DNA from 3 places in the Shewanella sp. DW31 genome. Region 2 is predicted to be linked to each of the others. Evidence: predicted binding sites of a transcription regulator. Region 2 holds the regulator's gene; each other region holds the start of a gene.
The links. Region 2 encodes NrdR, which represses ribonucleotide reductase genes. Its sites were predicted from a motif close to AAACACNANATNTNGTGTTT; they were not measured.
Positions count from the first base shown of each region.

Region 1: nrdA (class 1a ribonucleoside-diphosphate reductase subunit alpha) is a predicted target of NrdR. The motif match lies at 2,203-2,222, and genes of this name have one in related genera.
Region 3: nrdD (anaerobic ribonucleoside-triphosphate reductase) is a predicted target of NrdR. The motif match lies at 2,434-2,453, and genes of this name have one in related genera.

Region 1 is NZ_JADWMP020000015.1:45,581-49,870, reverse strand. Features, by position in the region: gene gyrA (DNA gyrase subunit A) at 1-105, opposite strand, end outside; gene ubiG (bifunctional 2-polyprenyl-6-hydroxyphenol methylase/3-demethylubiquinol 3-O-methyltransferase UbiG) at 491-1,201, shown strand; gene GWI56_RS13500 (HAD-IA family hydrolase) at 1,203-1,874, shown strand; gene nrdA (class 1a ribonucleoside-diphosphate reductase subunit alpha) at 2,377-4,290, shown strand, end outside.
Region 2 is NZ_JADWMP020000011.1:43,839-48,128, reverse strand. Features, by position in the region: gene ettA (energy-dependent translational throttle protein EttA) at 1-155, opposite strand, end outside; gene glyA (serine hydroxymethyltransferase) at 345-1,598, shown strand; gene nrdR (transcriptional regulator NrdR) at 1,873-2,322, shown strand; gene ribD (bifunctional diaminohydroxyphosphoribosylaminopyrimidine deaminase/5-amino-6-(5-phosphoribosylamino)uracil reductase RibD) at 2,442-3,596, shown strand; gene GWI56_RS11000 (riboflavin synthase) at 3,608-4,264, shown strand.
Region 3 is NZ_JADWMP020000003.1:147,732-152,021, reverse strand. Features, by position in the region: gene nrdG (anaerobic ribonucleoside-triphosphate reductase-activating protein) at 1-181, opposite strand, end outside; gene nrdD (anaerobic ribonucleoside-triphosphate reductase) at 285-2,402, opposite strand; gene GWI56_RS04160 (hypothetical protein) at 2,664-3,353, opposite strand; gene GWI56_RS04155 (MarR family transcriptional regulator) at 3,473-3,961, opposite strand; gene GWI56_RS04150 (NADP-dependent oxidoreductase) at 4,108-4,290, shown strand, end outside.

The DNA.
Region 1 (4,290 bases), on a different contig from region 2:
TGGTAATGCACGTCCCACGATAACGCTCATGGCGTAATCAAGGTACGAATTCTTTAGTTCGTCTTCGATATTAATTGGCGAAATAGATGATGCCAGATCAGTCATAAACTGCTCGTTCCCCTGAAAAATAGCCGACAACGTATAATCCGTATCATTGCCTAGCCCAAAAACGTGATTTGGCATTCTAACACAGTTATTTAATGTCGCCAGACCTATCATTATCGAATTGAGAGTCTGGTGGCTTAATAGATGAAAACACTGTCAATTTGGTCGTTTGTGCGATAAACAAGCGTTGAAATTCACGGCTTACGATGAGGAAAAATCGCCAAAGGGATAAAGTAAAAGGTCGATACGGAGCACAACAATTAACATAAAAGCAGATAACTGCTGAAAATTCACTCAACCACAAGGGCTTAGCTCAGTCGAGCACTTTGTTTATCAAACATAGTCGTTATAATAGCCGCACAATACAGCTTCTTCAGGTAATAGCATGCATCAGAATACCAATGTAGACCCACAGGAAATCGCAAAGTTTGAACGTATGGCCGAAACTTGGTGGGATCTCAACGGCGAATTTAAGCCGCTGCATCTATTGAACCCGCTGCGCTTAAACTATATCGATCAAACCGCAGGTGGTATTTTCGGCAAGAAAGTGCTCGACGTTGGTTGCGGCGGCGGGATTTTATCTGAAAGCATGGCCCGTATCGGTGCCGAGGTTGATGGTCTCGACATGGGTGATGAGCCCTTAGAAGTCGCGCGCCTGCATGCCCTCGAAACGGGCGTGAGCATTAATTATGTAAAAAATACTGCCGAGGCCCACAGCCAAGATCATCAAGCCTATTACGATGTGGTGACCTGCATGGAAATGCTCGAACATGTACCCGATCCACAATCTGTGATCAAGGCTTGCTGTGACATGGTTAAACCCGGTGGTCATGTGTTTTTCTCCACCATCAACCGCAACATTAAATCCTACGTGCACACCATTTTAGGTGCGGAATATTTGCTAAAAATGCTGCCAGTTGGCACCCACGAGCATAAAAAATTCATTAAGCCTTCGGAGCTGATTGAGCTAGTAGATAATACCGATCTTATCTGTACCGATGCCTTAGGGGTAAGCTACAACCCATTGACGGGCATTTTTAAGTACACGCCAAAGGTTGATGTGAATTACATGATAGCGACGCGTAAGGTTGATTAATATGAGTCTGGCACAGATCCAAGGCGTACTGTTCGATCTCGACGGCACCTTAGCCGATACCGCGCCGGATCTGGTGCAAGCCCTCAATTTAAGTCTTCAGGACGTCGGCATCGCCGCGCAGCCGTTAGCGGCCATGCGCTACGCCGCATCCCACGGCAGTTTTGCTTTAGTCGATGCGGCAATACCCAATGCAGCGGATGATCTTCGTACTCAAGTTCAGCAAGGGCTGCTCGCCCACTATCAGCGCATTAATGGCGATCACTGTGCGCTATTCACAGGCATTGCTGCATTACTCGACTGGCTCGAGTTAACGCAACTGCCGTTTGGGGTGATCACCAACAAGCCTGCCCGCTTTACCCGTCCCTTATTGCGAAAACTGAATTTACACTTACGTATGCCCGTTATCATCAGTGGCGATTCAACCAAACACGCTAAACCCCACACAGCACCTATGCTGTTAGGCGCACAACAGCTGAACTGTGCTCCAGAGCACATTTTGTATCTTGGGGATGCCGAGCGAGATTTGCTCGCGGCCAAGGCTGCTGGCATGTTAGGCGGCGTGGCCCTATGGGGTTATCTGGGCGTGAACGACAAGCCGTTGCAATGGCCAGCGCACGCGCATTTTGCGAGCCCAACTGAGCTACATCAAGCACTAATCGAAGCATTGGCTTAACAACATCAACCAAAAACAGCGCCTACAATGCTCACGAATAAGGCATCCAATACGTAACTTCACTGACGAACATCAGTGTGTCAGCATACTATTTATGACCCACGGAAAAAGTCAGGCGGATAAAAGATCGGCACTCGTGAGCGATCGCGATCTAAAGAAAAGATCGCCTAAAAATCCCCCATGAGTGTGACACGCTAACCTGAAATTGAGCTTCAAGGTTAGTCGTTACTAACGCAAAATTTTATCCTCACGTTATCCACAAGATGTCCCCTGAATTCAGACTTGCAAATAGGGGCAAACCTCACTATCTTGTATCCCATATAATTTAAAACACCATATCTTGTGTATAGGTAACAATCAGACACACTAGAAGCTCGCCGCTTAATTGACTCGTTTGTAACCAGTCAGCTGTATTTAAGGGACGATTATTGATTGTTTTACAAGGATACGTACGGTGATTTTGCTCACCTAAATACATATAAGAACCAAGGCCTATCTCCAAATGAATAGCACTATGACAGTCACAAAACGCTGTGGCGATCGTGAGAATATCGATCTCGAAAAAATACACCGCGTAATTACTTGGGCAGCCAAGGGATTAAAAAACGTTTCTGTTTCGGAAGTTGAACTTCGCTCGCACCTACAGTTTTTCGATGGCATCCCAACCGAAGCTATCCATGAAACCATTATCAAGGCTGCGGCGGATTTAATTTCTCCAGAATCACCGGACTATCAGTTCCTCGCTGCCCGTTTAGCGGTGTTTCATTTGCGTAAGAAGGCCTTCGGTCAGTTTGAGCCGCCCGCATTGTATGCTCACGTGACTAAGTTGGTTGAGCTAGGTAAATACGATCAACACATTTTAAGAGATTACACTCGCGAAGAGCTGGATGTGATGGATACCTATATCGACCATTGGCGCGATATGGACTTCTCTTACGCAGCGGTAAAACAGCTTGAAGGCAAATATTTAGTTCAAAACCGTGTGACCCACGAAATCTATGAGAGCGCGCAGTTCCTTTACATTTTGGTCGCGGCTTGCTTGTTTGCCCGTTATCCAAAAGAGACGCGCCTGAAATACGTTAAAGATTTCTATGACGCGGTATCAACTTTTAAACTGTCGCTGCCAACGCCAATTATGGCCGGTGTGCGCACCCCAACGCGTCAGTTTAGCTCTTGCGTACTGATCGAATGTGGTGACAGCTTAGATTCTATCAACGCGACCGCTTCGTCTATCGTGAAATATGTCAGCCAACGTGCGGGTATCGGTATTAACGCTGGTCGTATTCGCGCCTTAGGTAGCCCAATCCGTGGTGGTGAAGCCTTCCACACAGGTTGTTTACCTTTCTATAAGTATTTCCAAACCGCAGTGAAGTCGTGTTCTCAAGGCGGCGTGCGTGGCGGTGCTGCGACCCTGTTCTACCCTATTTGGCACTTAGAAGTCGAATCTCTGCTGGTATTGAAAAATAACCGCGGCGTCGAAGACAACCGTATCCGTCATTTAGACTACGGTGTGCAGTTAAACAAAATCATGTATCAACGTCTGATCAAAGGCGAAAACATCAGTTTATTTAGCCCATCTGACGTACCTGGCTTGTACGATGCTTTCTTTGAAGATCAAAACGAATTCGAACGTTTATATGTGCAATATGAGCAAGACAGCAGCATTCGTAAGAAAACCATAAAAGCAGTTGAGCTGTTTTCACTGATGATGCAAGAGCGTGCCTCAACGGGCCGTATCTACATTCAGAACGTGGATCACTGCAACACTCACAGCCCGTTCGATTCAAAAGTTGCGCCGATCAGACAGTCTAACCTGTGTCTTGAAATCGCCCTGCCGACTAAACCATTGAACAACATCGATGATCCAGAAGGTGAAATCGCGCTTTGTACGCTGTCAGCACTTAACTTAGGTTCTATCAAAGAATTATCTGATATTGAGCCATTAGCCGACCTCGCCGTACGCGCACTGGATAATCTATTGGATTATCAAGATTACCCTATCAAGGCTGCTCAAATTGCCTCGATGAATCGCCGTACTTTAGGCATAGGCGTGATCAACTTCGCTAACTATTTAGCGAAAAACGGCATGAAGTATTCCGATGGTAGCGCGAACGCTTTAACCCACAGAACCTTCGAAGCGATTCAGTACTATTTACTGAAAGCCTCAATGAACTTAGCCAAAGAGCAAGGTGCGTGTCCGTTATTCCACGAGACCACTTACTCTCAAGGTATTTTGCCAATCGATACCTACAAACGTGACTTGGATAAAATTTGTGCCGAACCATTGCACTTAGACTGGGAATCACTGCGTAGCGATATCAAGCAATATGGCCTGCGTAACTCAACGCTGTCGGCATTAATGCCATCAGAAACCTCGTCGCAAATCTCCAATGCGACCAATGGTATTGAGCCACCA
Region 2 (4,290 bases):
ATAATGCGCAGTAGTGTCGACTTACCTGAACCGTTGAGGCCGAGTACGCCAATTTTGGCGCCGGGGAAAAAGCTTAAAGAAATATCTTTAAGGATCTGCTTCTTAGGCGGAACAATTTTACCCACCCGCAGCATGCTGTAAACAAACTGAGCCATTTTTCTCTATCTTAAGTGACTAATGATGCGACTAATTCTACTCGATTGCGCGCCGAACTCAACTCGACAATGAGCCAAGTTCAAGCACTCTCTGCAGGAATTTCATGTTTCAAATACTGGGATTGTGACCGCGTTCCGAGTAGAATACCGCGCAACCCTACCTATAAGAATTGGCAGCTGGAGTAAGCAATGCTGAAAAAAGATATGAATATCGCAGATTATGATCCGGAACTGTTTAACGCAATTCAGAATGAAACTCTGCGTCAAGAAGAGCATATTGAGCTGATTGCTTCTGAAAACTACACCAGTCCACGCGTGATGGAAGCGCAAGGTTCACAGTTAACCAATAAGTACGCTGAAGGCTATCCAGGCAAGCGTTACTACGGTGGTTGTGAGTATGTGGACGTAGTTGAAACCTTAGCGATTGAACGTGCTAAACAACTGTTTGGCGCAACTTACGCTAACGTACAACCTCATTCAGGTTCACAGGCAAACAGCGCGGTTTACATGGCATTGTTAAAACCTGGCGATACCGTACTGGGCATGAACTTAGCTCACGGTGGTCACTTGACCCACGGTTCACCGGTTAACTTCTCTGGCAAACTGTACAACATCATTCCTTACGGTATCGACGAGTCTGGCAAAATTGACTACGAAGAGATGGAACGTATTGCCATAGAACACAAGCCTAAGATGATGATCGGCGGTTTCTCTGCTTATTCAGGTATCGTTGATTGGGCAAAAATGCGTGAAATCGCAGACAAAATCGGTGCTTATTTATTTGTCGACATGGCGCACGTTGCCGGTCTTATTGCTGCGGGCGTTTATCCAAACCCAGTACCACACGCGCACGTTGTGACATCTACGACCCACAAAACCTTAGCGGGTCCTCGTGGTGGCGTGATCCTATCTGCTGCTGACGATGAAGACTTGTACAAAAAGTTGAACTCTGCGGTATTCCCAGGCGGTCAAGGTGGCCCATTGATGCACGTTATCGCCGGTAAAGCGGTGGCGTTCAAAGAAGCCCTAGAGCCAGAATTTAAAGTTTACCAACAGCAAGTGGTTAACAACGCTAAAGCTATGGTTGAAGTGTTCCTTGAGCGCGGTTACAAAATCGTCTCTGGCGGAACCAGCAACCACTTAATGCTAGTTGACCTGATTGGTCGTGACTTAACGGGTAAAGAAGCCGATGCCGCCTTAGGTAGCGCTAACATTACCGTGAACAAAAACTCAGTGCCAAACGATCCACGTTCACCCTTTGTGACCTCAGGTGTGCGTATCGGTACGCCAGCCATTACGCGCCGCGGCTTTAAAGAAGCGGAATCGAAAGAGCTGACTGGCTGGATTTGTGACATCCTTGATGATGCGAACAATCCTGCTGTGATTGAGCGTGTTAAGGGCCAAGTATTGGCACTGTGTGCACGTTTCCCTGTTTACGGCTAATTTGCCTATGCATCTACGTTTAGTAGATGAAGGGCCGAGATTGATCGCCGACTGACTTGATACTTGTCACATCAGGTACTTAGCATCAGGCACTTAACATTAAGTTGTTAAGCTCAGGTAGTTAACCTCAGCCCATAAATAGGATAAAATCCCATGGCCGCATCTCGCGGCCATTTTTATTGGTAAAATCTTAAGTTTAAATCCATGGCTTTTGACTGATATTTAACAGGTAAACCCATTAACGCTTTACGATCATTCACTGGCAGGAGGCTCAATGCATTGTCCATTTTGCAGCGCGACAGATACTAAAGTCATCGATTCTCGATTAGTGGCGGAAGGCCACCAAGTGCGCCGTCGCCGAGAATGCACCGAATGCCATGAACGATTTACCACCTTCGAAGGCGCCGAGTTAGTCATGCCTAGGGTGATTAAGCGCGATGGTTCACGCCAACCCTTCGATGAAGAAAAACTCCAAGGTGGCATGTTACGCGCCGTTGAAAAACGCCCCGTGTCTATGGATGAAATCGAGCAAGCACTCAGCAAAATCAAGTCTACCCTGCGCGCCACTGGCGAGCGGGAAGTGCCGTCAGAAATGGTGGGTAACTTAATGATGGAGCAATTGATGAGCCTAGATAAAGTCGCCTACATTCGTTTCGCTTCTGTGTACCGTGCCTTTGAAGACGTGTCTGAATTTGGTGAAGCCATCGCCAAGCTGCAAAAGTAGTCATCGAGTTTTGTCGCCGATAAGGCAGACGTGTACGAGCTATTGGCGTGAAAGCACAAATTTAAAAGACAGGTTTGTAAGACTGGTGAAAGCCGGAACCTTTAACAACAGGGTTGAACATGAGCTTGAACATAAGTTGGTCCGTACTCGATACCCAAATGATGAGCCGCGCGATTCAATTGGCGCGCAAAGGCTTTTACACCACAAGACCCAATCCTAGTGTGGGCTGCGTTATCGTTAACGATAACCAAATCATCGGTGAAGGTTATCATCAAAAAGCAGGTGAGCCCCACGCCGAAGTGCACGCACTACGTATGGCTGGTGAACACGCCCGTGGCGCAACCGCCTATGTCACCCTAGAGCCCTGCAGCCATTATGGCCGCACGCCGCCCTGCGCCTTGGCGCTGATCAATATTGGCGTTAAACGTGTGGTGGTGGCGGTGGAAGATCCTAATCCGCAAGTAGGTGGTCGTGGCATTCAAATGCTGCGTGACGCCGGTATTGAAGTGGATGTGGGATTACATCGCGATGAAGCCTATGCCTTGAATGTAGGCTTTATGAAGCGGATGGAATCGGGTTTACCCAGAGTTACAGTCAAATTGGCTGCGAGTCTCGATGGTAAAACCGCGCTGTCTAACGGTGTGTCTAAATGGATAACTGGTCCAGAATCTCGCCGCGACGTGCAGCGATTACGTTTACGTTCTTGTGCACTGGTCACGGGAATTGAAACCATATTGGCGGACGATCCCTCACTCAATGTGCGTTATCAGGAACTTGGCAGCTTAAAAGACAGTGTAACCGAGGCGCAATTACTGCAGCCATTAAGAGTCATACTCGACAGCCGCGCCCGTTTGCCGTTATCGGCCGCCTGCTTGACTATCGTATCGCCGATACTCTTGGTCTCGACCGTGGCTTATCCCGCAGACTTTCAAGCACAATTGCCCTCCCATGTGAGTTGCCTCGTGTTACCTGCAATTGCAGGTCGTGTCTCATTGCCTGAACTATTAAGCTATTTAGGCCAAAGCTGTAATCACGTGTTGGTGGAAGCGGGTGCAACCTTAGCGGGCGCATTTTTAGCGCAGGGGCTGGCCGATGAGTTAGTGCTATATCAAGCGATGAAAATCCTCGGTGGGCATGGGCGTAATCTGCTGCAATTGCCCGATTATCAAACCATGGCACACATTCCTGCACTAATTTTGGTAGATGAGCGCAAATTAGGGCCAGATACCCGTTTAATCTTAAGCGTTAAGCTTGATACTTCTTTATTTAATTAAGTGAGTTAACCATGTTTACTGGGATTATTGAAGCCGTTGGCACCCTGCGCAAACTGGAGCGTAAAGGCGATGATATTCGTCTTACCGTGGCGAGCGGCAAACTGGATTTAAACGATGTGCGTTTAGGCGACAGTATTGCTACCAACGGTGTGTGCTTAACGGTTGTGCAGCAATTAGCAGACGGTTATGTGGCTGATGTATCAGCTGAAACTGTGAGTCTAACTGGCTTTGCAAACTACAAAGTGGGCACTAAGGTGAATCTTGAAAAAGCCGTCACCCCAACTACACGCTTAGGCGGCCATATGGTCAGCGGCCATGTTGACGGTATTGCAACGGTTGAGCAACGCTTAGTGCGTGGTCAAGCCATTGAATTTTGGTTAGCCGCACCCGCAGAGCTTGGGCGTTACATTGCCCATAAAGGTTCCATCACCATTGATGGCGTGAGTCTGACAGTTAACGAGGTGGACGGTAGTCGATTCCGCTTGACCATAGTGCCGCATACTGCAGGTGAAACCACGTTAATCGACCTGCAAGCAGGCGATAAGGTGAATATCGAAGTGGATTTAATCGCCCGTTATCTTGAACGCTTGATGAATTATGATGGCAAAGACAGCAAGAGCGGTGGCGTCACCATGGAAATGTTAGCCCGTGCCGGCTTTGTGCGTTAGTGCACAGGAGCAGATTATTTAACTTA
Region 3 (4,290 bases), on a different contig from region 2:
CATTAAGATCGGCAATAATCCTATCTTCCATCGTCCTATCAAATACATGCCCAGAACGGGGATCCCAAGTGCTTTGGTTGTAACAACCGCGGCACTGGTGCTCACAGCCAGAGACAAACAAGGTCGCACGGGTACCTGGGCCATTGACCACATCGATAGGGAAATACTGATGGTAATTCATTGATGGTCACTCACAGTGCATTTCATCTTTTAACATTGGTACTTACCCCATGACACCATTGATGCCACGGAATAAGTCTAACAGGTAGAATAAGGTAATAGTGTTACAAGTGTTTGATCCTGCGTTTTACTTCTTCTTGCTTGCCATAATTAAAGGGCCGCGCATCAGGACTGCCTAAGTAACCGCACACACGGCGCGTCACAGAGACTCGACTAGGCTCATGATTGCCACACTTAGGGCAAGTGAACCCTTTACTGGTACAACTAAATTCGCCGGTAAAGCCACAGTCATAGCATTCATCAATTGGTGTGTTAGTGCCATAGTAAGGCACGCGGCTGTAGCTATAATCCCAGACGTTTTCCAGCGCTTCGAGGTTATGCTGCATATTGGGATATTCGCCGTAACAAATAAAACCACCGTTCGCGATAGCGGGATATGGCTGTTCAAAATCAATTTTATCGTAAGGGTTAACACTTTTTTCCACATCGAGGTGAAAACTATTGGTGTAATAGCCCTTATCTGTCACCCCTGTGACTAGCCCAAATTGCTTCGCATCCAGTTTACAAAAACGGCTGCAGAGACTTTCACTTGGCGTGCTATACAGACTAAAGCCATAACCTGTTTCGGCCTTCCACGCATCGGTAGCCGCTTTAAGATAAGCTACAATAGCAACGGCTTTTTCCCTTAATTGTGCATCATCAAATACATGGGTTTGGGTGCCATAGAGTGCATTCATGGTTTCATGCAGTCCAATGTAACCGAGTGAAATCGACGCACGGCCATTTTTAAAGATTTGCGCCACATCATCATCTGCCCGCAAACGTACACCACAGGCGCCTTCCATATAAAGGATAGGTGCCACGCGGGCTTTAACACCGTTCAGTCGCTCAATACGGGTATCCAGTGCTTTACGGGCTAATACTAGTCTGTCATCTAAAATGCGATAAAACTCAGTCTCATCGCCATTGGCTTCTAAGGCAATCCGCGGCAGGTTTAAACTGACCACTCCCAAATTATTGCGCCCTTCATGCACAAGCTCACCATTTTCTTCATAGGTGCCTAAAAAGCTACGGCAGCCCATTGGGGTTTTAAATGAACCGGTCACTTTCTCGACTTGCTCGTAGTTGAGGATGTCGGGATACATGCGCATTGTCGCGCATTTGAGCGCCATCTGTTTTACATCGTAATTGCAATCGCCCGCTTTATGATTAATGCCATCACGAATCGCAAACACTAGCTTAGGGAATACTGCCGTCTTGCGATTTTTACCCAATCCCGCCATCCGCACTTTGAGCATTGATTGCTGAATTAAGCGTGATTCCCATGACGTGCCTAAACCAAACCCGAAGGTCACGAACGGTGTTTGGCCATTGGCAGTGTGTAAAGTATTGACCTCATATTCCAAAGACTGGAATGCATCGTGACATTCTTTTTCAGTTTGCGCCGTGGCAAAGGCTTTGGCGTCGGTGATCTTCCAATTCAGGGCAATTTGGTAATGCTTGTCGTAGCTCTTAGCGACAAATGGCGCTAACACTTCATCGATACGGTTGATAGTAGTTCCGCCATAGATATGGCTCGCCACTTGGGCAATGATCTGCGCGGTCACTGCTGTCGCTGTTGAAATAGACTTAGGGGTTTCAATTTCGGCATTACCCATTTTAAAGCCGTGGGTCAACATGCCAGCTAAATCAATCAACATGCAGTTAAACATCGGGAAAAACGGCGAGTAATCTAGGTCGTGGTAATGGATCTCGCCCGCCTCATGGGCAGCGACCACATCCTTTGGCAAAATATGACTCTTGGCGTAATGTTTGGCGACTATGCCCGCGAGTAAATCCCGCTGAGTAGGAATGACTTTTGAATCTTTATTAGCATTTTCATTGAGTAAAGCCGCATTGCTTTGCTCAACTAAACCACGGATTTCGAGGTTGAGTTTACTGGTCGCTTCACGGCACACATCTCTGTCGTGACGGTATTCGATATACACGCGCGCAAGGGACTTGTACGGCCCTTCCATCAGTAAATTCTCAACCGCATCTTGTAGATGGTGGATATCGACTTCTGCTAATGGCGCGACGCTCTGACTGATACACGCTGCCACTGTCGCTGCATAGTCGCCATCCTCTATTCCAACTGAGTTTGCAGCGGCATTCACTGCATCCCGTATCCTTGTTTCATCAAAAGGTGTGCGGCAACCATCACGCTTAATTACGACTGGCATTGTTCAGTTCCTCTCCATCTCGCCTAAAAATTAACACTACATCTAGTGATTTTAAAAGCATAAAACACAATATGTAGAGCATTAGGCTACAATGACGGTAAGGAGTCCATGATCCAGATCATAGTTTTTAGGATGAAATAAAAGAACAAACAAGAACTGCAGCTAGGCCCAATTATCTGAAAATTGCGCCTTGACCTGCTGATTAAACCCAGCTAGTTGAATGCGTGACAATTTGTGTTTATCACGCACTATGGATGTGAATTAACGTTTAGCAAGCGCAAGATAACTACTGAGTTGGCCCGATGCAGATTGATGTGCCCCCATAGATGAAGCAAGTTGCATCATAGATTTTAGCCCCTGCCACTGCTGCTTTTGAGCATCCGTAAGCGGAGGTTCAGAATTCAAATAATCCGTCAATTGGCTAAGGACTTTCGTGGCCTTCTGGGCTAGCACCGGCGACTGAGCATCATCCATATTGGTTAAGACGTTTTTAGCATCAACTAAGGTATTGATAAGAGGATTATTAGGTGATTTTTTAGCTAATGACTTGATTTCATCATCTAAAAAATCTTGCAACGATTGTTTAGTCGGCGTTGTTGTGCTCGGCACTGTAATACCGTTTTTCGATAAACGCTCGAGTTGCACATCCGATAAAATGCCATCTTTTTGTAAGCGCGACACCAATGCGGGAATATCGGCGACGCCAAATTGACCATCGGCAAAAAAATCCTTCGCCATTGATTGAATTTTCTGTGCGCGTTGCGCCCGTGGCGACAGCGCTATCTCATCGGTTTTACCGTTATCGGATTTGGTAGCATCCGTCTGCGTTTTATTTGTTTCTGTCGTAGTATCGGTTTTAGCCGTGCTCGTCTTTTGGCTATTGGCACCATAGGCATCGGCGATACTGGCACTGCTGCGATTAAGATTAAAGGCATTTAAAATAGAATTCATCGTCAAAAATTCGGCGTCTAAGACTCAATGACTGTTTTAAAGCAAAAACTAAGCCAATCAAGTATTAATCAGTGCAACCCCTGAGTTAATAGCATCACTATGCATAAACCAACTTATATCTAGGACTGTATATCTTCGATCAAGGCAAGACATTGCCGCCTTAATAAATCGAGTGCCTCAGCGTCCATCTGCACTTTATCAAGCAAGGTTTGCTTCAAGGCAAGAGCTTCGTGCCTGATACCCTCTCCTTGACTTGTCAGAGTGATCAGCTTTTTCCGCTCATCTTCAACGCAGGCTAATCGCGTAATCAACCCCTTCAACTCTAACCGCTTGACGATGGGCGTTAAGGTTCCCATATCGAGTTTAGTCGCCATTGATAGCTGGGTTTGGCTACAGCCGTTTTGACGCCACAGGGTTTGCATCACTAAATATTGAGGGAAAGTTAACTCGTATGCCTCGAGTAGAGGCCGATAAGCACGCACTAATGCATTGCTCGCAGAATATAACGCGAAACAAACATTATCGGATAAACAGAGTGGATCGCTAGAAGCTTGGCTATGAGTCTGTTTTGTAGCGTCTAGCTCAGGTTGAGGTAAGCAATTTTGCACGTTTAAGCGCCTGTCATTTAAACATAACGCTATCTTATCCGATCTGTCCCACCCCATCTAGTTTGCGCGCAAACTATTTGCATTCAATCTTAAAGCCACGTAGAGTTAACATCATTAGTTTGCGCACAAACAAAAGGTGAGTTTTTATGAAGAGTATGACTGAAACCCGTGAGATCCATCTAGCTAGTCGCCCAGAAGGCATGCCTACAGCACAGAACTTTACTTTAGTAAATAAAGCGTTAGCACCACTCGCTGATGGACAAGTGCTGATTAAAAATCTATGGATGTCGGTTGACCCTTACATGCGCGGGCGCATGGTTGATCGCAAG